Regions from separate parts of the Nocardia sp. NPDC004123 genome, predicted to be linked through region 3. Evidence: riboswitches for the same ligand, from Rfam matches in the RefSeq annotation. Region 3 holds a riboswitch; each other region holds the start of a gene.

Region 1 (4,846 bases), on a different contig from region 3:
GGAAGATCGGACCGGCGTACGGTCCTGCTCGGGCTGATCGGGCTGATGCTGGCCGCGACAGCGGTCTCGGCGCTGGCACCGGACTTCGCGATCCTGCTCGCCGCACGTGCCGTCGCCGGCATCGCCATCGGCGGCTTCTGGGCCCTGGCCGCCTCGTGCGCGGTCAGACTGGTTCCCGCGCACCATATTCCACGAGCGATATCGCTCGCGTTCGGCGGTGCGACAGCGGCCAACGTGCTGGGCGTGCCGGCCGCGACGCTGATCGGCAATCTGAGCGGCTGGCGCGTCGCCTTCGCCGCACTGGCCGGATTCGGCGCGGTGGTCGCCCTCGCACTGCGGCTGCTGCTGCCGCCCCTGCCCGCCACCGAGGTGGTCCGCCCCCGCGCCCTGGCGCGGCAGTTGCGCACACCGGCCGTCCGCGCCGGCGTCATCGCCACCTTCCTTCTGGTGGGCGGGCATTGGGCGGCATTCACTTTCGTCCGGCCCATGCTGCAGGACATCTCCGGTCTGGGCGCCGGGGCAATCGGGCCCGCACAGCTGGCCTTCGGCTTGGCGGGCGTGGCCGGAACCTTCGCGGGCGGCGCCGCCGCCGGCCGCGACCCGCGGCGCGCCCTGGTCGCCGCCGCCGCCCTGCTGGCAGTGACACTCGCACTCTTCCCGCTCATCGCGACCACACCGGTCAGCGGCATCGTGGCACTGCTGGTGTGGGGCACGGCATTCGGCGCGATTCCGGTCGGCGTGCAGACCTGGATCCTGCAGGCCGCCCCCGACCATCCCGAGGCGGCGACCGCCCTCAATACCGCCATGTACAACCTGGCCGTCGCCCTCGGTGCGCTCACCGGCGGCGTGATCGTCAGCTGCACATCGGTGACCGGCGTCCTCGTCACGGGCGCGTTGCTCGGCGTGACCGCCATCGCCGCGGTCATGATCGGCGGGCGGCAGCTGACGCGGCGTGCCGGTGCCCTATCAGCGGCGTCGGCCACAGTCGAAGAATGAGAATGGTGATCGTCGGAGCCGCCGGACCGCCGAATCCGGCGCCGTTTTGACTTTTAACGAGTCTTTAACTAGGTTCCCTGTTGCACCTCGATAGGCGAGGCTCCTGCACGAACACAGGCCACTGATCTGACGACGTCGAGAGACGCCCAAGGTTAGGACAGATTTCTCCGGATCAAGGGGTAATCCAAAGTGGCTTTCCGATTCGGAACACTCCGGTTCGGAACACGTCGTGCAGTGCCAAAACTCTGACGAGAGGGGTGTGCGTCCGCCCCGAGAGTTCCGGGCGACCTCCCCCCGTGCGTTGACGAATCGCGTTCTACCAGTGAGGAGGTCGGGTAGCACGATGGCACCCGATGATGACCCGGGATCTCCGGGTCGGCCCCTCCGCCTCGGTCCGGGCCGCTAGCCACCACACCAACACCGCGTCGATATCTCGACGCACGCAATTCTCCGATATCACGATGCCGCCCGCGCGGCACCGGACTATTCGCATGCACATTTTACGAATGAATTCGGAGATTCGCATATCTATCCGACCCGTCGGCACCACCGTGCCCGACGGTATTCGATGCTGCCCGGAATCCGATGCGGGCAGCAGTATCCCGAGGGGAAACATCCCGATGAGAATTCGCTTGTTCGCATTCGCCACCGCGGCGATGACCACCGCCGGACTGGTCGCCCCTGCCGCCGCTTCGGCCGCGGCACCCGGACCGGACGCCCGGCTCGCCGACGCTGTGACAGCTCAGGCCGTGTCCGGCGACGCCCGAATCGTGGACCGATCGGTGGTGCTGCGCACCGACCTCGGCACGCTCCGAACCACCACCGACCAGCTGCAGATCCTCGACCCGCAGGGCGTGGTGGTGGGGGCGATCCCGCTGACCATCACGAAGCAGGACACGACGTACCCGATCGACGCCCGCATCGACGGCGACAGCGCCACCCTCACCCCGCGCCCGGATCGGGCCCGACCGGTCAGCACCGAGGAACGACGCATCGCCGCGGAGCTGCACGCCGCCGCGGAGGCGCAAGCCGAAGGCCCTGCGGCACAGCCGATTGCCGATCCCGACAGCTTCGAGGATCGGATGAATACCGTCTTCCAGAATGTCAACAACGAGCTCACCGTGGCCCTGGCGGTGGGCACGCTGCTGGGTGCGGTCATCGGAGCGCCGCTGGGCTGCGTCCTGCTGGGCGCGGGCCAGGGTCTCGCGGTCGGCGCATTGACGTTGGGCACGTTGGCGATTCCCGGCGCCGTCACCGGCTGCCTGGAGGGCGCGGTGGTCGGGGCCGGAATGGGCGTCGTGGTTTTCAACCTGCTCGTCGGCGCACCGGCGGTGCTGGCCTCGGCCGTACACGCCTTCAACGTCATGACCGCACCGCCCGCGGCCGCCGCCGAATCGACCAACTGAGTTGCGACGACGCCGCTCGGAGCGAGGTGAACAGCAATGACTCTTGAATTGGCAATTCCCGACCGCCCCAAGATGACTCCCGAGGCGCCGCGGGCGCGCGGCCGGCTCCGGGCGGTGGACTACCTGATCATCGGCGCGGGCGTGCTGCTGATCCTGGTGGTGCTGCGGCTGTTTCGGGACATGTCGGTGCCCTGGACGCCGGATACCGGAACCGAGTCCGTATCAACCGATCCCGCGAACCTGCCCTATTACGCGGCCCGCACCACGCTGCGCATGTTCATCGGCCTGGTGGCGTCCATCCTCTTCACATTGATCGTCGGCCAGTGGGCGGCGCGCTCGCGGCGGGCCGAGAAGGTGTTCATCCCGGCGCTCGACGTGCTGCAGTCGGTGCCGGTGCTGGCCCTGGTCTCGATCACGGTCACCGCGTTCGTGGGCATGTTCCACGGCTCGTATCTGGGCGCGGAGGCGGCGTGTATCTTCGCTATCTTCACCGCGCAGGCCTGGAACATGACCTTCGCCTACTACCAGGCGTTGCGCAATATGCCCCGGGAGCTGGATGATGCGGCCCGCATGATGCGGCTCACCCGCTGGCAGCGGCTGTGGCAGCTGGAGGTGCCGACGGCCATGGTGCCGATGATCTGGAACGGCATGATGAGCTTCGGCGGCGCGTGGTTCATGCTCGCGGCCTCGGAGGTCATCACGGTATCCGGCCGGGACGAGGCGCTGCCCGGCATGGGTAGCTTCATCGCGGCGGCCACCTCCGAGGCCGAGGTCGGCAATCTCATTATGGGTGCGCTGGTCATGGTGCTCACCATCGTCTTGGTGAACGTGGTGTTCTGGCGGCCGCTCACGGCGTGGTCGGAGCGATTCCGGGTGGAGCACACCGAAAGTGCGCAGGCCCCACGGAGTCTGGTGCTCGACCTGCTGCGGCACAGCACGGTGCCGGGTCGGCTGGCTCGGGTGCTACGGCCGGTCGGTGAGCGGGTCGATCGCCTCATGCGGGTCTTCGGGCGCAGCACCCGTTCCGCCTACGACGAGCGTGCGGGCAGCCGCATCGGCGATGTGCTCTTCTTCGGACTGCTCTTCGCCGCGCTCGCCTGGGGCACCTGGGCACTCGCCTCCTACTTCGACAGAACCGTGGGCCTGGCCGAATTCGGGCCGACCTCGCTGCTGGGGCTGGCCAGCCTCGGCCGCGTGATAGTGCTGCTGGTGGTCTCCACCATCGTGTGGGTGCCGGTCGGCGTGTGGATCGGGATGAATCCGCGCATCTGCCGGTTCGCTCAACCGGTGGTGCAGGTGCTGGCCAGTTTCCCGGCCCAGTTCTTGTTCATCTTCGTCATCGCGGCGCTCACCTACACCGGCATCTCACTGAATATCGGCGGCATCGCGCTGATGGCGCTGGGTGCGCAGTGGTACGTGCTGTTCAATGTGATCGCGGCGGCCGGGCAGATCCCGACGGACCTGCGCGAGGCCATGGACGATCTCGGCGTGCACGGATGGCAGCGCTGGAAGTCGTTGATACTGCCCGCGATCTTCCCCGGCTACGTGGTCGGCGCGATCACCGCGTTCGGCGGCGCGTGGAACGCCACGCTGGTCGGCGAGGTCGTGGAGGCCGGGAACACCCATATGGAGGCCTACGGCCTGGGCGCGTACATCACCAATGCCACCACCGACGACGTCTTCGCCAAGGTGCTGCTCGGCACCGTGGTGATGAGCGTGGTCACGGTGACCATCAACCGCCTGCTGTGGCGGCGCCTGCAGCGCACCGCCGAACAGCGATTCTCGCTGAGCTGAAACACTTTTCGAAAGGAGGACACACCGTGTCGGCCCCCATCATCACCGTCGATCGTGTCACCAAGAACTTCACCAACCCCTCCGGCGAGCAGCTGCCGGTTCTCTCGGATGTCTGCCTCGAGCTGCAGGAGGGGGAAATCGTCGCGCTGCTGGGCAAATCCGGCTCCGGCAAGTCCACGCTGCTGCGGATCATCGCGGGCCTGATGCTCCCCTCTGCGGGGTCCGCACGCATCCGGCAGACCGAGATCACCGAGCCGAATGCCGATACCGCCATGGTGTTCCAGACCTTCGCGTTGCTGCCGTGGCTGACCGTGCGGCAGAACGTCGAACTCGGCCTTCGCGCCCAAGGGATTTCGGCCTGGGAGCGCGGCGAGAGGGTCACCGACGCCATCGACATGATCGGCCTGGACGGCTTCGAGAACGCCTATCCCAAGGAGCTTTCCGGCGGTATGCGCCAGCGAGTGGGATTCGCCCGCGCCCTGGTGGTGCAGCCGGAGGTGCTGCTCATGGACGAACCGTTCTCGGCGCTGGACGTCTTGACCGCCGAGAACCTGCGCGGCGAGCTCATGCGCCTGTGGGCGGAGACCGCCTTCCCGACCAAGACCATGCTGATGGTCACCCACAACATCGAGGAGGCCGTGCAGCTGGCC
Region 2 (4,846 bases), on a different contig from region 3:
TGGCGCGACGGTGGTGCCGACGATGGCGATGATCAGCAGCACCGCGTCGGAGGTCCAGCTGCCCTCGACACCGGGCACCACGAAATCCTTTGCGGCGCGGCCCCAGTCGGGATGCGACAGCAACAGCATCGGAATCTGCAGCAGGGTGATCAGGATGAATACGAACATCGCCCGTTCCCACCGCCGGAAGCTGCCGGTGGCCATGATCGCCACCAGCGCCGCGGCCGCCACCGGCACCACGACGTACTTCGAGATGCCGAAATACTCCGCGGCCAGGCTGACACCGATGAACTCGGTCACGATGGTGAGAAAGTTCAGAACGAAGAGATCGCCCACCGAGAACCAGCCCCAGCCGCGGCCGAAGCGCTCGTTGATGAGCCGCGCATGCCCGACGCCGGTGACCGCGCCCAGGCGAACCACCATCTCCTGGTTGACGATCAGTACCGGGATCAACAGCAGCAGCACCCACAGCAGGCTGTAGCCGTAGTTCTGCCCGGCCTGCGCGTAGGTGGCGACACCGCCGGCGTCATTGTCACCGACCATGACGATCAGCCCGGGGCCGATAATGGCCAGCAGCGTCAGCATCCGGGTCTTGAACGTGCGCGAATGCTCGATGTCACCGATCTTGATCTTGCCGAGCGCGCCCTCGATATCGCCCAGGTGCGCCGAATCCAGCACGGCCGACCGACGATTCGCGGAACGGTTCTCCTCGGCATCGGTCATGGCCGTGCCGCGCCGTCCGAGTCGTCGCCGGATCCGGTCGCGACCGGCCGGGCCGGCCGGGGCGCGGGCTCACGACGCCGCCAGTCGTCAGGAATGACATCCTCGAGCACATCGTCGACGGTGACCACGCCGAGCACCCGATCGGCGTCGTCCACCACCGGCACGGCGTACAGGTTGTAATCGGCCATCAACAGGGCGATGTCGGTGATATCGGTCTCGGGCGCGACCCGCACCGGATCGTCGTCCATGAGGCCGGCGACCGGCGTCGCCGGGTCGGCCTGCAGCAGCGCGATCACCGAGACCACGCCCACCAGCCGGCCGGAGTCGAGTACGTGCACTTTCAGCAGGGCCTCCGGCTGCAATGCGTGTGCGGCGGAGACCACCGAAAGCGCCTGTGCCGCCGTAGCGTCCAGCGGACACGAGACGAAGTCGACGTTCATCAGCCCGCCGGCGCTGTCGGGATTGAACCCCATCAGCGTGACGACCTTGACGCGCTGCCCGGGCGGCATCAGGTCGAGCACCCGCCGGCGGCGCGATTGCTTGAGTTCGATGACGGAGTCGGCCGCGTCGTCGGCGCGCATGCGCCCGAGCAGCGCCGCGACTTCCGCATCGGACATGTCGTTGAGCAGGCGGCTGGACTTGTCGGAGTCGAGCTCCTCGAAGACATCCGCCTCCAGTTCAGGGTCGTCGTGCACTTGATCCAGGATCTCGTCCTGCTCGTGCTTGTCCGCGTCCTCCAGCAGGTCGGCGATCTCAGCGGGCTTGAGCCCGCGCAACCGGCTGCTGAGCCGCTGGGTCAGCGACTGCTCATGGCCGATCAGCGGCTCGAACGCCTTCCAATCCCGGGAGGCGTGACCGCCGCCGGACTTGATCAGCCCGAACAGGCGAGCCGGGCGGCGGGTGTCCAGTCGCGCCAGCACCCAGCCCGAACCGGAGTCGTCGGGCACGCCGACCCGATCGAGTTCGACATCGTAGGCGCGCACCAGCTCCACCGCCTCCACATCGATCAGCCGGTGACCCAGGATGTCCGCGCGCAGCAGCACCTCACCCGCACGCCGCTCGAAGGACCGCAGGTCGACCTTGTTGACCGAGAGAACGATGCGATCGGCTCCGAACAGCCGGATACGTTCGGCGGAGACGAACACATCGCGCCCGCCCATCCCGACGACCACGCCGATCACCGGCGGATAGGCTTCGCCACCCGGCAGGCGCACGATGAGGTCGTCCACGCGGCCGATGGTCTCCCCCGACGCGGCGATCACCGGCGCCTTCAGCAACTGCGACAGATGCACCGTCGCAACCGATTCCGGCTTCGACGATACTGTGGGTTCGGTCATATGCGCTCCTGACTCGGCGACCCGGAATTCCGGCGGCCACGGGCGAACATTGCATGTCCGAATTTGACGAATCAATCCTCTACTGCCAGACTTTGCGGCGTCAATCAGCACCTCGCTAGGCGAGGCTCCTGTACGAACACAGGCCACTGATCCGACGACGTCGAGAGACGCCCAGGGTTAGGACAGGTTTCCCCGGATTAAGGGGTCACCCGAAGTGGCTTCCCAACGTCATTGTCATTGGGGATACGTCGTACAGTGCCGAAGCTCTGACGAGAGGGGTGCTCGCCCTCCGGCCTGCTGCCGTGGCGACTCCTCGGGTGCACCCTGGTCAGCGCCCTCGTGCGCTCCGGCCGCAAGGAGGTGAGGACGACCCATGACCCCCGGCGATAGTCCGTATCCGAGTGATCCGTTCCACTCACCCGTTTGCGGGTGGAAACACGCCACACGACTCTGACCTTTCACCACACCACGCACGATGCGTATCCCCATGACGCGGCCGTGTAATACGTGCTGGCCTTTCCACCCTCATTCGAAATCATCCACCCAGAATTTCGGAGGTTCGCCAATGAGGAAAATCACCGCGTACACCCTGGCCGCCACCGTCCCCGCCCCTGCCCTGTCCGCGCCGGTGCCGAAGACCGTCGCGAGCCAGGCCGACCAGGATGCCGCGTTCGCCGCGGCGGTCAACCAGTTCGGTCTGGCCACCTCGATGGGCACCCTGATCGGCACCCTCATCGGCGGCGCGGCCGGTTGCGCCATCGGCGCCGCGGGCGGCGCCATCGCCGGCGTCACGGTCATGTCGGTGCCGACCGGCATCGCGGGCGGCCTCACGGGCGCCGCCATCGGCATTCCGCTGGGTGCGGCGGCCGGTCTGGTGCTGACCGGCGTACCCGCCGCCATCGCGGTCGGCATCGGCCTGGCCCAGCGCCTGTCCGCGCCCGACTCCACCCCGGCTCCCGCCGGCGCGGCGCCTGCCGTCTAGCGGGCGAGTGCGATTGTTTCGGTGAAACCCGTTGCGGCGATGAGGGTCTCGACCCTCACCGCCGCTGTCTTCTTGTCCGGCAGCAGGTTGGGAACGGTCACACACCGTCTACCGAGAGGGTGGCCTGCATGAGAGTCATGGCCCCCGCGCACGGGTCCGGTTGCGCCGCGTGGTCGCGGTTCTGGACCCACCAGGTGACGGTGCCGGTGTCGGAGGCGGTCACGGCGCAGGTGCTCGGATCCTTCGGGTCACGCCAGTACATGCCGCCGAAGTGCTTGATCACCAAACGCTCGACCTGATAACCGAATTGATCAGCGATCTGGACCTCACGGCTCAGGGTGTCGTTCTCCAGCCAGGCGTAGGTGATGTCGACCGCACCGCCGTTCGGACTGGTGGCGGTCCAGTTGCAGATGGTGGGGGCGCTCTGCTGTCTGATGCCCGAGACGTGCAGGTTGCTCGCGATCTTCTGATCCTCCAGCGGGCCGCAGCCGGCCAGCAGGTTCGGGGCGTCGGCGGCGCGCACGGGCGATTCCTTCGGACCCTGCGAGCACCCCGAGAGTGCGGCGATCAGTAAGGCCGCCAAGGCGATTGGCGTTCGAACCCGACGCATTACCCCTGCCCGGCCTTCGTCAGAGTGGACGCCGCCAGCTGTTCCAGTCCCTTGCAGGGCTCCTTGGCGGTCTCGGTAATCGCGGCCCGCTCCGACCAATCGATGAAATCGCTGTCCCCGAACGGAAGTGCCACCTCGCACGACTGCGGCCCCTGCCATTCGATGCCGGATTGCCCGCCCACCTGAACGTCGGACGGGCGCGCGTCGGTGATCTGAGTCCGCCGGTCCGCGAGCGGACTGCCCCGGAACCAGTGGAATACCACCGCGTAGTCACCGCCCGCGGGCCGCTGCCATGCACATCCCAGCGGATTCACCGCCACTCGCTGCAGCCCATTGAGCCCGGTCGCCTGGCCGACATCGGCATCGGCCACCCCGCCGCACAGTCCGATGGTGTTCGGTGCCGGCATCACCGCCGCCCTGGATGTGGTCGTCGCCGGGGCCGCCCGTTGATTCGACGAGCCGCCGCAGCCCGCGATCGCCGCCCCGATCAGGGCGATCCCCGCCACCGCGCCTGCCGCTCTCATCACGCCGACCAGCGTAGGCGAACCGCCCGAATCATGCGATCGGCGACGCGGCGGACGATTTGTGACTTTCCGATATTCGGCGACGCACCTGCCACTCGCCTATTTCCGCGTGCCTTTCTCGAATGGATGCGGATTCATCCATGACTCTCGAACTCACCATTCCGGATCGTCCCGCGACGATCGTCTGGCCGGCCGAATTCGGGCCCGCCACCCTCATGGGCCTGGCCGGCCTGAGCCGGGTGCTCGTGCTGCCGGTGGTGTCCACCGTGGTGTGGGTGCCGGTCGGCGTGCCTGGCCTGAGTCAGTTCTCACGGCGGGCGCGGGCGCGGCGCTTGCCCTCGTGCATGGCCTGCACCCGCGCCACCGGGATGGTGTGTCCCTCGGCGATGAGATCGGCTGGGAGAGATTGGGGTTCGGGCATGGCCTCGGCCCAGGGATCGCGGTCGCCGAGCATCTTGGCCGCCGTGCGAATCGTGAAATCGTGCGGGTCGATGTCGGGCAGGTCCGCCCAGACGACCGGGAACGAGACGGTCGCGCCCGGGCGAATCCGCGGGCTGTAGACCGACACCACCGTCGCGCCGCCGGCGCGGGTCGAATCGAGAAAGACCTTGCCGCCCCGGTCTTCTCGAATGAACGCCGTGGTGGCGAGCTGCGGATCGAGCCGCTCGGC
Region 3 (4,846 bases):
CGCGGGCGGGGTGAACCAGTTCGGTCGCGGTTCGGCTTGCCATGGCGTCCAGGCTAGTCCACATGTTCACAAAATCCGAACATCCTGTTATGTTCGGAATTGTCGAACATGCCTGTGCCGGGAGGACGTCATGACCGTCGAGCAATCCACCGCAGCCCCCGAAGACGCGGCCGCCCCGCAGGATTCACCGCCGGGGAGCGGTGCACGGTTCTGGGGCACCGCCTACACGCTGCTGATCCTGTTGACCGGCACGAATGTGGCCACACCGCTGTATCACGGCTACGCGCATCGGTTCGGGTTCTCACCGCTGGTGATGACGCTGGTGTTCGCGGTCTACATGGGGGTGCTGATTCCCGCGCTGCTGATCGCCGGCCCTGCCTCGGATGCACTGGGGCGGCGCCGGATTCTGCTGCCCGCGCTGGCGCTGGCGGCGCTGGGCACGCTGGGTTTCGCGCTGGCCGGCGCGGTGGTCTGGTTGTTCGCGGCCCGCATCCTGCAGGGGCTGGCGGTCGGGGCGGCCTCGGGTGCGCTCACCGCCGCGCTGACCGAGCTGGAACCGCACGGTGACCGCCGCCGCGCGGCCCTGGTGTCGGCGGTGGCTTCGGCCGGCGGCATGGGCCTGGGCCCGGTACTGGGAGCTGTTCTGGCGCAATATCTTCCAGCCCCCTACGTGACGCCGTTCGTGGTGGAGCTGGCGCTGCTGATCCCGGCCGCGGTGGCGGTGGCGGCGCTGCCGGAGACCGCGACCATCACCCGGTGGCGGCCGCGGCGGCCGAGTATCCCGGCCGGGATGGGTGCGGTCTTCGCGGCCGCGGGCACGGGCGCGTTCCTGGGTTTCGCGGTGGTCGGCGTCTTCCTCACACTGATCCCGACCTATGCCGCGACCCTGTCGGGCAGTGCGAATCTGGTGGTCGGCGGCGCGGCGGCCGCGCTGCTGCCCGCGGCGTGGGCGGTGGCGCAGCTGGTGGGTTACGGCAAATCCGAACGGGCTCTGGACTTCACGGGGTTCCCGCTGCTGGCGGTGGGCCTGGTACTGCTGGCGATCGCGGGGGCGGTCTCCTCGCTGCCGTTGCTGTTGTTCGCGACAGTGCTGGCCGGGGCCGGTCACGGCCTGGTGTTCCTGTCGGGATTGACCGCGATCAATGCGGCCGCGCCGGCCGATCGGCACGCCGATGTGCTGTCGACCTATTTCGTGATGGCCTATTGCGGCAGCGGCGGCCCGGTCATCGGCGTCGGCCTGCTGGCGGGCGCGACCGGTTTGCTGGCTGCGGTGCAGATCTTCTCGGCGGTGGTGGCGGTGCTGTGTGTGGTGCGGCTGGTGGCGCGGGTCGCGGTCGAGGCGCGACGCTAGCGGGTGCGCGAATGCGACGGCGCTCACGTCGGGTTGCCGATCGCGGCGGGCCGGTGTTTACTTCTGGTCGCAAGGTGCCGTCGTTAGCTGAGGCTCCTTCACGGATACAGGCCGGCGATCCCGAACGTCGAGAGACGCCCCGGATCAGGACAGGTTTCCCCGAGCTAAGGGGATGCCCCGACCGGCTCCCGCCGCCCGTGGCGGGTTCACGCCGTGGAGTGCTGAAGGTCTTACGAGGGGTGGTACCCGTACCGGCGATGTCGCGCCGGTCCCACTCCCCTGGCATGCGTGCGTGTGGCGTCGAGGAGGTGGTGGTCGTGCCCGATGGACCGGATCGAGTTCCGTTAGCCAATCGTTCACTCGGTGTCACTCCCGCAATCTCCCGGCCGCTACCCGTACCCCGGTAGCGTCCGAGTCCGGAGTGCGCCGTCATCCGCTGGGAGATCGAGATGACCATGTGGGAAATGCTGCTGCGGCTCGGCACGGGTGTCGGGTTGGGCGCGGTGATCGGGTTCGAGCGTCAGTTCCGGGCCCGGATGGCCGGACTGCGCACGAATTCGCTGGTCGCCGCCGGGGCGACCTTGTTCGTGCTGCTGTCCGCGCACGGCTTCAACGGCGCCTCGGCGGATCCGACTCGTGTTGCGGCACAGATTGTTTCGGGTATCGGCTTCCTGGGCGCGGGCGTGATCCTGCGCGACGGGTTCAATATCCGCGGCCTGAACACCGCCGCGACGCTGTGGTGTGCGGCGGCGGTGGGTGCGCTCGCGGGTGCGGGCATGTATTCGACCGCGGTGGCGGGCACGGTGGCGGTGGTGGTGGTCAATACCGCGCTGCGCACGGTGGCGCGCACGGTGGATCGCCCCGGTGTCGACGAGGCCGAGGCCCAGGAGGCGTTGTACGCCTTCCACGCCGACACCGACGACGCGCACGAGGCGCATGTGCGGGCGCTGCTGGTGCAGTCGCTGACGCGCACCGATTTCCGGCTGGTGTCGATCTCGAGCCACGACACCTCCCCGGGCCGGGTGCAGGTGCGGGCGGAGTTGACCGGGGACCGCCGCGACGACCGGCAGATGGAGGCCGCGGTGAGCCGGTTGAGCCTGGAGCCGTCGGTGACCAGCGTCGGGTGGCGCACGGTGCCGCTGCGGGCGGAGGCCGAGGAGTGAACGCCGCGCTGCGGTCGTATCCGTCGCGCGGGGTGGCTTCGGCGCAATCGCCGAGATCACGGTGGAGCAGCCGCGCCCGCGCAGCCGCCGCACGCCGGGGTTCGAGACGCTGGTCGATCAGATCTACGGTCTGCTCACCGGCCGTGACACCGAAGTCGCTGCGGCCCCGGCGGATACGTTGACGCCGTTCGCGGTGCCGCTGCCCGATGCCTCGGTCGGCGGGATCGCGGGTCTGCTGGAGCTGGTGTACGGCAACGACGGCCGCGCCGACCTGCCGGTGGTGGCCGACGAGCTGAATTTCGAGGTCGACGACCTGATGCCGCTGGTCGACGCGGCGGCGCTGCTGGGTCTGCTGCTGGTGGAGTCCGGTGACGTGATGCTGACCAATGTCGGGGCGAATTTCACCAATGCCGACATCCGGTCCAGCAAGGCGATTTTCGCCGCGCAGGCCCGCCGGCGTGCCCCGCTGGTGCGCACCATCTGCTCGGCGCTGGTGGGCAGCAGCGATCAGACGGTGGGCGCGGATTTCATTCTCGATCTGCTGCGGCGCGGCTGCTCCGACGACGACGCCCGCCGCCAGCTGGAGCTGGCCATCGACTGGGGCCGCTACGCCGAGTTGTACGACTACGACACCGATTCCGGCCGCATCACCGCCGATCCCGCCGCCGATCTGCGCGCGTCCTGAGTCACACCATCGCCGACGGGATCACCGTGGTGAGGCCGCCGTCGACGAGCAGGTCCTGACCGGTGATGTAGGAGGCGTCTGCGGAGGCCAGGAACGCGACGGCGGCGGCCACCTCGTCGCTGTCGCCGACCCGCCCCAGCGCCACCCGTGACCCCGCGGTGGCCTGCGCGTCGGCGGAGGCCTCGGCCCGGTAGGCGGGGGTGTCGATGTAGCCGGGGCTGACCGAGTTCACCCGGATTCCGCGCGGCGCCAACTCCGCCGCCAGCGTCCGCGTCAGATTCTGCACCGCCGCCTTCGTCGCCGAATACAGTGCGGCGCCGGGCGCGCCCCGATACGGGGCGAAGGAGGCGTTGAGGACGATCGCACCCCCGTCGACCAGCAGCGGCAGCATGTGCTGCACGGTGAAGAACGCGGCCTTGAAGTTGATCCCCACCACCCGATCGAACTCGTCGCCGGTGACCGCCGAAACAGGTTGGAACGCACCGATTCCCGCATTCACGAACGCCACATCCAGCCGCCCGAACCGCTCGGACACCACCCGCGCCAGCGCCGCGAGATCCTCGGGCTCGGTGGCGTCTCCGGCCGCCCCGGCCGCCCGCTCCCCCAGCTCGGCCACCGCGGTGTCCAGCCGGTCCTTGTCCCGCCCGGTCACGACCACCCACGCCCCCTCCGCGACGAGCCGCCGCGCGGCGGCCAGCCCCATCCCGCTGCTGCCGCCGGTGATGAGCGCGACCTTGTCCTGGAACCGGAACCCGTTGTGTGTCATGGCTTCAGCCTGCCGGGCCGCGTGATGGGTTAACAGTGCGCAGTTATCGTGGGTGTGCCACCACCACCTTGCCGGGCACGGCTCCCGCCGGCGCGGCGAGGGCGCCACCGGTGGTGACCGTTGTCAGTCCCTCAGTTCACAGATGACGACCGGGATCTCGCGGGTGGTTCGCTCCTGGTAGTTCGCGTAGCCCTGGTATGCCGAGGTGATCTGCGGCCACAGTTCGGCTCGCTCGCTGTGATCTGCGGTGTGTGCGTGCACTTTTCGCCGTCGGCCGTAGATCACCAGTTCGGCATCGGGGTGCGCCTGGAGGTTGCGGTACCAGTCGGGATTCCGGTCGTCGCCGCCCTTCGAGGCGACCAGCACGACCCGGCCGGCGTCATGGACCGGAGCGGTCAGGTAGCACGAGCGCGGCAGCCCCGACTTCCGCCCGACCGTGTGCAATTCGACCACCGGCATCCCGAACGGGTTGGCCAGCAGTTTGTTCCCGCTGACGGTGAGGACGACCCGGTGGGCGAGGTTCATCAGTTTGGCCCCGCTATCTTTCAGTGCGTACTTGTTCAACGCCTGTCCCTTGTCCCTGATGCATCGAAGCCTTCTACGACGGCCACTAGAGTCGAGTTAGCGCTGCAAACATTACCAGAAATGTGAGCAGGGTCAACATTGCTGGGTTGCGGCCCGCGAGCACGATTCGGTGCCGGCGAGCTCAGGCGGGCGAGGCCAGCCGGAGGCGGTGGAGCTGGTCGAGGCGAGCGGCGGTGTCGGTGCCGGCGCGGGGGTTGTAGAGAACCAGGTGGCGGTCGGATTGGTCGGCGAGGGTGAGGGTGGTGGCCTCGAAGTGGAGTTCACCGGCCTCGGGGTGTGCCAGCGCGTTGACCGCC
Region 4 (4,846 bases), on a different contig from region 3:
GGTCGCGCCCGGTCACCCCTGGGCCCGCCGGGCCGAGATCGACGCGGCCGAACTGGCGCGCAGCCCGCTCATCTATCGCGAACCCGGATCGGGCACCCGGAACTCCTTCGAGCGTGCCATGACCGCCGGAATGCCGGGCTGGGAGCCGAATGTCGCGCTGGAGCTGTCCTCGACCACTGCGATCAAGACCGCCGTCGCCGACGGCATCGCGCCGGCCGTGCTGAGTTCCCTGGCGGTGGCCACCGAACTGGCCGAGGGGATCCTGATGTCGCCCACGGTGACCGGTCTGGATCTGGAAAGACAGCTGCGTGCGGTATGGCCGATCGGACAGAAGCCGACCGGTCCGGCGCGCGATTTGTATGCCATTGCGCGCCGCCCACTCTGAATCGCCCGCGGGAGTCTTCGGGGGAGTTGCGCGCCATTCCGGGGGGTTTTGTCCGAAGTGTTGACAGAGTGACGCCCATCACCATAGTGTTCCGGCGCAGGCCCACCGAATTTCCGAAGGGCCGTCGCTGCCTGCACATTTCTCTCGCCATTACAATGTCTTCGCTGAATTCGCAGCCCGAAGACACAAGTGCGCCAACGCCTCCCCGTGGGCGTTATCAAAGGGTTATGGTCACGGCATGGTGCGAACCGCCGCCGCTACCGCAGACCCGGATGAGCCACACATTCCGGCCACTGCTTCGCGGCCAAAGCTAGAGGTTGTTCCCGAATCGCCTGACCCCGAAGCGTCACAGCCCCACTCCTTCGGCGCACACGTCCTGAGCCCGGCCGATATCGCGCGACTCCCGTCCTCGGCCCGGCACCGCATCGCAGCCTTCATCCACCTGCAGGTGGCAACCCTGGAGGAGTGGCCAGAGCCGGTTCTGCCCCCCATTCCCGATCTCGACGATCTCTGACGGTCGTGCACCCCGGGTATTCCCCGAACCGGATTCGTCCAAACCTGTGTGGTGCCTTCCGATTTCATCCCGCACACTGCTGAGCCTCATCGAAAACGTGAGCTTCATCGAAAACGGCCGCAGCCCAAGCGCATCGGTGACGATGTCCAGGAACTGCGGCCGCGCCGTGGTTGATCAGCCGCCGATGGACTGGAAGATCTTGACGCCCACCAGGATCACCGCGAGCAGCAGGTAGCCGCGCAGGGCGACCATGCCCACCGTGCGCGCCGTGGAGAACGCCGGTCGCGCCAGGGTGTCGAGCGCAGGGGTGCGCCAGGTGTCGCGGTCCGCCTCCAGAATGGCCTTGCGTTCGGCCTTGGTGAGGCGAGTGGAGTCCAGCTCCTCCACCTGATCCGGATCCAGTCCGCCGAGCTCGGCCGCGGTCCGCTCGGCCCGGCGACGCCGGCCGCGCTGCCAGGCGATGAGCATGCCCGCCCCGCCCAGGACGCCGACCAGCGCGCCCGCGCCGAAGCCGATTTCGAGGGTCGTGGTGGTCAGGTCCGGGAAGAAGGTGGCCGCGGTCAGCGCGAGCGACAGCAGCACCAGCGACCAGACGATGACCCCGGCGACAATGTTCTGCCTGACCGTGTTCACCCACGGGCCGAGCACGGCCTTGTCATTGCAGAGCAGGACCAGGAACACCGTCGCCGAGGGCAGCAGCACCCCGGCCAGCGCCTGCACCCCCTGGGTCAGCAGGCCCAGCACGTGATCGGGGCTGAACGACACCGCGGCGGCGACGCCGAGCAGCGCCGCGTATCCGAGATAGAAGGCCGGCGCCTCGGAGACCTTCCAGTGCAGCGAGTGCCGCCGGCCCAGGGTGTCGCCGAGGGCGTAGGTGGTGGCCAGGCCGACGGCATTGGCGCCGATGAGCGAGGCGTCCAGCAGCAGGATGGCGAAGAGCGCGCCGGCGGTGGTGCCCACGTGGTCGTGCAGCGCGTGGGCGACGGCCCCGGCATCGGTGAAGCTGCCGGCCGCGGCCGTGCCCGCGAGGCCGAAGGTGGTCGCCGCCATGATGGCGACCGCGCCGACCATGACCACGACGATGCCGACCCACAGGTCGATGCGCTCGTAGCGGATCCAGCGGGGAGTGATGCGCTTGTCGACGATATTGGACTGCTGGAAGAACAGCTGCCACGGCGCGACCGTGGTGCCCACGATGGACACGATGAGCAGTAGCAGCGTCGAGTTCAGCCCGCCCGGGAAGGACGGCAGGAATCCGTGCGCGACCTGGGATGCCTTGGGGTGCACCAGGAATGCCAGCGGGAACATGACGATGTTCAGCGCGATCAGCCCGAACAGGAACCGCTCCCAGCGCCGGAACGAACCGCCGGCCACCATGGCGAACAGCGCGACCGCGGCCAGCGGCACGGCGACGCCCTTGGGCAGCCCGAAGTAGTTGAGCGCCATGGAGACACCGATGAACTCGGTGACGATGGTGAGCGCGTTCACGATGAACAGGTCGCCGACGCTGAACGCGCCCCAGAACTTGCCGAAGCGGTCGAAGATCAAGCGCGCGTGGCCGACTCCGGCGACCGCGCCGAGACGGACCACCATCTCCTGGTTCACGTAGAGCACCGGGATCAGCAGCACCAGGGTCCAGACCAGCGCCATGCCGTAGTTCTGTCCGGCCTGCGCGTAGGTGGCCACGCCACCGGCATCGTTGTCGCCGACCATGACGATCAGGCCGGGCCCGATGATGGCCAGCAGCATGCGGAAACGCTGGCGGCGGGAACGGCCTTCGAGGGTGTCGTGCCGGCCGATGGAGCCGAGCGCGCCGACGATATCGCCGACATGCGCGCTGTCCATGACGGCGCCGGTGGGGTGGACGTCGGCGGCGGGCCGGCCGGCTGCGGCGGGCACGGCGACGGTGGAGGTGCGGCGGCTGGAGCCGTTCGCGAAGAAGGCCATGGCCTGTCCCTCGCTTTCGATCATCAGGTGTGCGGGCGTGCGGAATACGCCCGGCCGCCGAGCGAGTTCGGGCACGGATCGACCGGCCCGGGGCACGCGCGGGCTACCGACCGGCGGTGGAACGCCGGGCACGCCTGTGCGGGAAACGGGTCAGCCGGTGACCGGAATGCGGCAAGCCGGGGACGTCTGAAGAGTGAAATCCGTACTCGGATACGGACTATCGCCGGAACTCATTGTTCGTCCCTCACCTCCTTGCCGCCGGGACGTACGTGGACGTCACTACATCGGGTGTCGCATCGCGCACAGCAGGAGGGATCTGGGCTTCGCGCGAGGGCGCGGACCCTGCACCCCTCTCGTCAGAGCTTCGGCACTGCACGACGTATCCGGGGGCTCGCGACCCGGGAAGCCACTTCGGATCACCCCTTAATCCGGGGTGATCTGTCCTAACCCTGGGCGTCTCTCGACGTCGTCGGATCAGTGGCCTGTGTTCGTACAGGAGCCTCGCCTAGCGAGGTGCTGACTGGGCAATGGTGAGCCCGGTCGTTCCGCTTGTCAAATCCGGGCCGGTCGGTTCCTCATAATCCCTTGTGCCCCACCCGATCCGGCCAGGGCAACTCCGTGGCAAACCTTCCTGGCCACCCGGTCCGTTATCGCATCCGGCGGTGGCGACGATCAACCGGTAAACCTGCCGAACCGGGGAGTCGACATGCAATTTCCGATCCGTGTCCTGACCGCGGCCGCCGCCCTGATCGCCGTGTCCACGCTGGGCCCGGCGATCGCCCAGGCGGCACCGCCCGACTTCGTGCAGTTCCGCACGCCGTCGGGAAACATCGGCTGCCTCGTCTCCGCGACCACCGCGGCCTGCGAGATCTCCCAGCACGACTACGCCACCCCGCCCCGGCCGGAGAACTGCCACCTCCAGTACGGCGACCGCTTGGTCCTGGAGAGCACCGGCGTCGTCGACTTCCACTGCCACGGCGACCGTCTGGTCGAATCCACCGCGGCGGTCCTCGACTACGGCACGAACGTCACCGTCGGCGGCCTCACCTGCCTGAGCACCACCGACTACGTCGAATGCGCCGGGGCGGGCCACGGCTTCCGCCTCTCCCGCCAGGCCTACACCATCGACTGACGGGCCCTACGGCTTTCGATAGTCGGTGAGCAGGGCCAATTCGGCGCGGCTGGGCGTGGCCGCGCGGACCGGGAGGCGGGTCCGCCGATGGTGCAGGGCCTGCCAGATGCGGTCCCGGGTGAGCGGCAGGTCCGTGAAGCGGATGCCGGTGGCGTCGCGGAGGGCATTGGCCAGGGCGGGGGCCACCGGGCTGAAGGGGCTCTCGCTCATGGACTTCGCGCCCAGCGGGCCGATCTCGTCCGAGGTACGCATGAAGGTGACCTCGGTGCGGGGCACATCGGCGAAGGCGGGCAGACGGTAGCGGCGGAAGGCCACGGTGGCGACCGCGCCGTGCTCGTCGAGGCGGACATTCTCGAACAGGGTCGCGCCGAGCGCCTGGGCGACACCGCCTTCCACCTGGCCGCGGCACTGCATCGGGTTGATCACCCGGCCGGCGTCGGCGGCGTGCACGCTGCGCAGGATGCGCAGTTCGCCGGTATCGGGGTCGACCGCCACCTGGAACAGCTGCGCATTGAAGGCGACCGAGCGGGGCGTGCCGCCCCAATGACCGTCTGCGGCAAGGGATTCCCCGGACTCGGCCGACAACGTGTGCAGCGCCTGCAGGGAGATGTCGCGATTGCCGCAGCGCACCGAGTCCGCGCCGAGCTCGCAGTCCTCGGCGGCAACGCCGAGATGTGTTGCGGCGGTGGCACACAACGCGGCGGCGAGCTTGCGCGCCGCGTCCAGCACCGCCTTGCCCGCCACCACGGTGCCGGTGGACCCGAACGCGCCCGTGTCGTGGCGGACCACATCGGTATCGGACTGGCGGATGGCGATGCGGTCGGGGACGGTGGCCAACTCCTGCGCCGCGATCTGCCGGTGCACGGTC

Evidence for each region. Region 3 has a riboswitch for magnesium ahead of ACWEQQ_RS13480 (MgtC/SapB family protein). Riboswitches for the same ligand answer to the same signal wherever they lie in the genome.
Region 1: another riboswitch for magnesium. It lies ahead of ACWEQQ_RS43735 (hypothetical protein); the one in region 3 lies ahead of ACWEQQ_RS13480 (MgtC/SapB family protein).
Region 2: another riboswitch for magnesium. It lies ahead of ACWEQQ_RS19940 (hypothetical protein); the one in region 3 lies ahead of ACWEQQ_RS13480 (MgtC/SapB family protein).
Region 4: another riboswitch for magnesium. It lies ahead of ACWEQQ_RS10865 (NRAMP family divalent metal transporter); the one in region 3 lies ahead of ACWEQQ_RS13480 (MgtC/SapB family protein).

Annotation. Positions count from the first base shown of each region.
Region 1 is NZ_JBSGGG010000049.1:25,463-30,308, reverse strand. It holds gene ACWEQQ_RS43740 (MFS transporter) at 1-996, shown strand, start outside; M-box (ykoK) riboswitch at 1,076-1,260, shown strand; gene ACWEQQ_RS43735 (hypothetical protein) at 1,617-2,402, shown strand; gene ACWEQQ_RS43730 (ABC transporter permease) at 2,439-4,196, shown strand; gene ACWEQQ_RS43725 (ABC transporter ATP-binding protein) at 4,223-4,846, shown strand, end outside.
Region 2 is NZ_JBSGGG010000013.1:46,662-51,507, forward strand. It holds gene ACWEQQ_RS19930 (NRAMP family divalent metal transporter) at 1-723, opposite strand, end outside; gene ACWEQQ_RS19935 (magnesium transporter MgtE N-terminal domain-containing protein) at 720-2,060, opposite strand; M-box (ykoK) riboswitch at 2,165-2,345, shown strand; gene ACWEQQ_RS19940 (hypothetical protein) at 2,626-3,042, shown strand; gene ACWEQQ_RS19945 (DUF3558 family protein) at 3,140-3,652, opposite strand; gene ACWEQQ_RS19950 (DUF3558 family protein) at 3,652-4,176, opposite strand; gene ACWEQQ_RS19955 (DNA polymerase domain-containing protein) at 4,478-4,846, opposite strand, start outside.
Region 3 is NZ_JBSGGG010000008.1:116,209-121,054, reverse strand. It holds gene ACWEQQ_RS13490 (ArsR/SmtB family transcription factor) at 1-43, opposite strand, end outside; gene ACWEQQ_RS13485 (MFS transporter) at 131-1,351, shown strand; M-box (ykoK) riboswitch at 1,424-1,599, shown strand; gene ACWEQQ_RS13480 (MgtC/SapB family protein) at 1,801-2,514, shown strand; gene ACWEQQ_RS13475 (AAA-associated domain-containing protein) at 2,576-3,199, shown strand; gene ACWEQQ_RS13470 (SDR family NAD(P)-dependent oxidoreductase) at 3,201-3,965, opposite strand; gene ACWEQQ_RS13465 (nitroreductase family deazaflavin-dependent oxidoreductase) at 4,089-4,529, opposite strand; gene ACWEQQ_RS13460 (helix-turn-helix transcriptional regulator) at 4,672-4,846, opposite strand, start outside.
Region 4 is NZ_JBSGGG010000006.1:205,317-210,162, reverse strand. It holds gene ACWEQQ_RS10875 (LysR family transcriptional regulator) at 1-385, shown strand, start outside; gene ACWEQQ_RS10870 (hypothetical protein) at 624-899, shown strand; gene ACWEQQ_RS10865 (NRAMP family divalent metal transporter) at 1,074-2,846, opposite strand; M-box (ykoK) riboswitch at 3,188-3,366, opposite strand; gene ACWEQQ_RS10860 (DUF6636 domain-containing protein) at 3,553-3,978, shown strand; partial or broken gene ACWEQQ_RS10855 (molybdopterin-dependent oxidoreductase) at 4,072-4,846, opposite strand, start outside.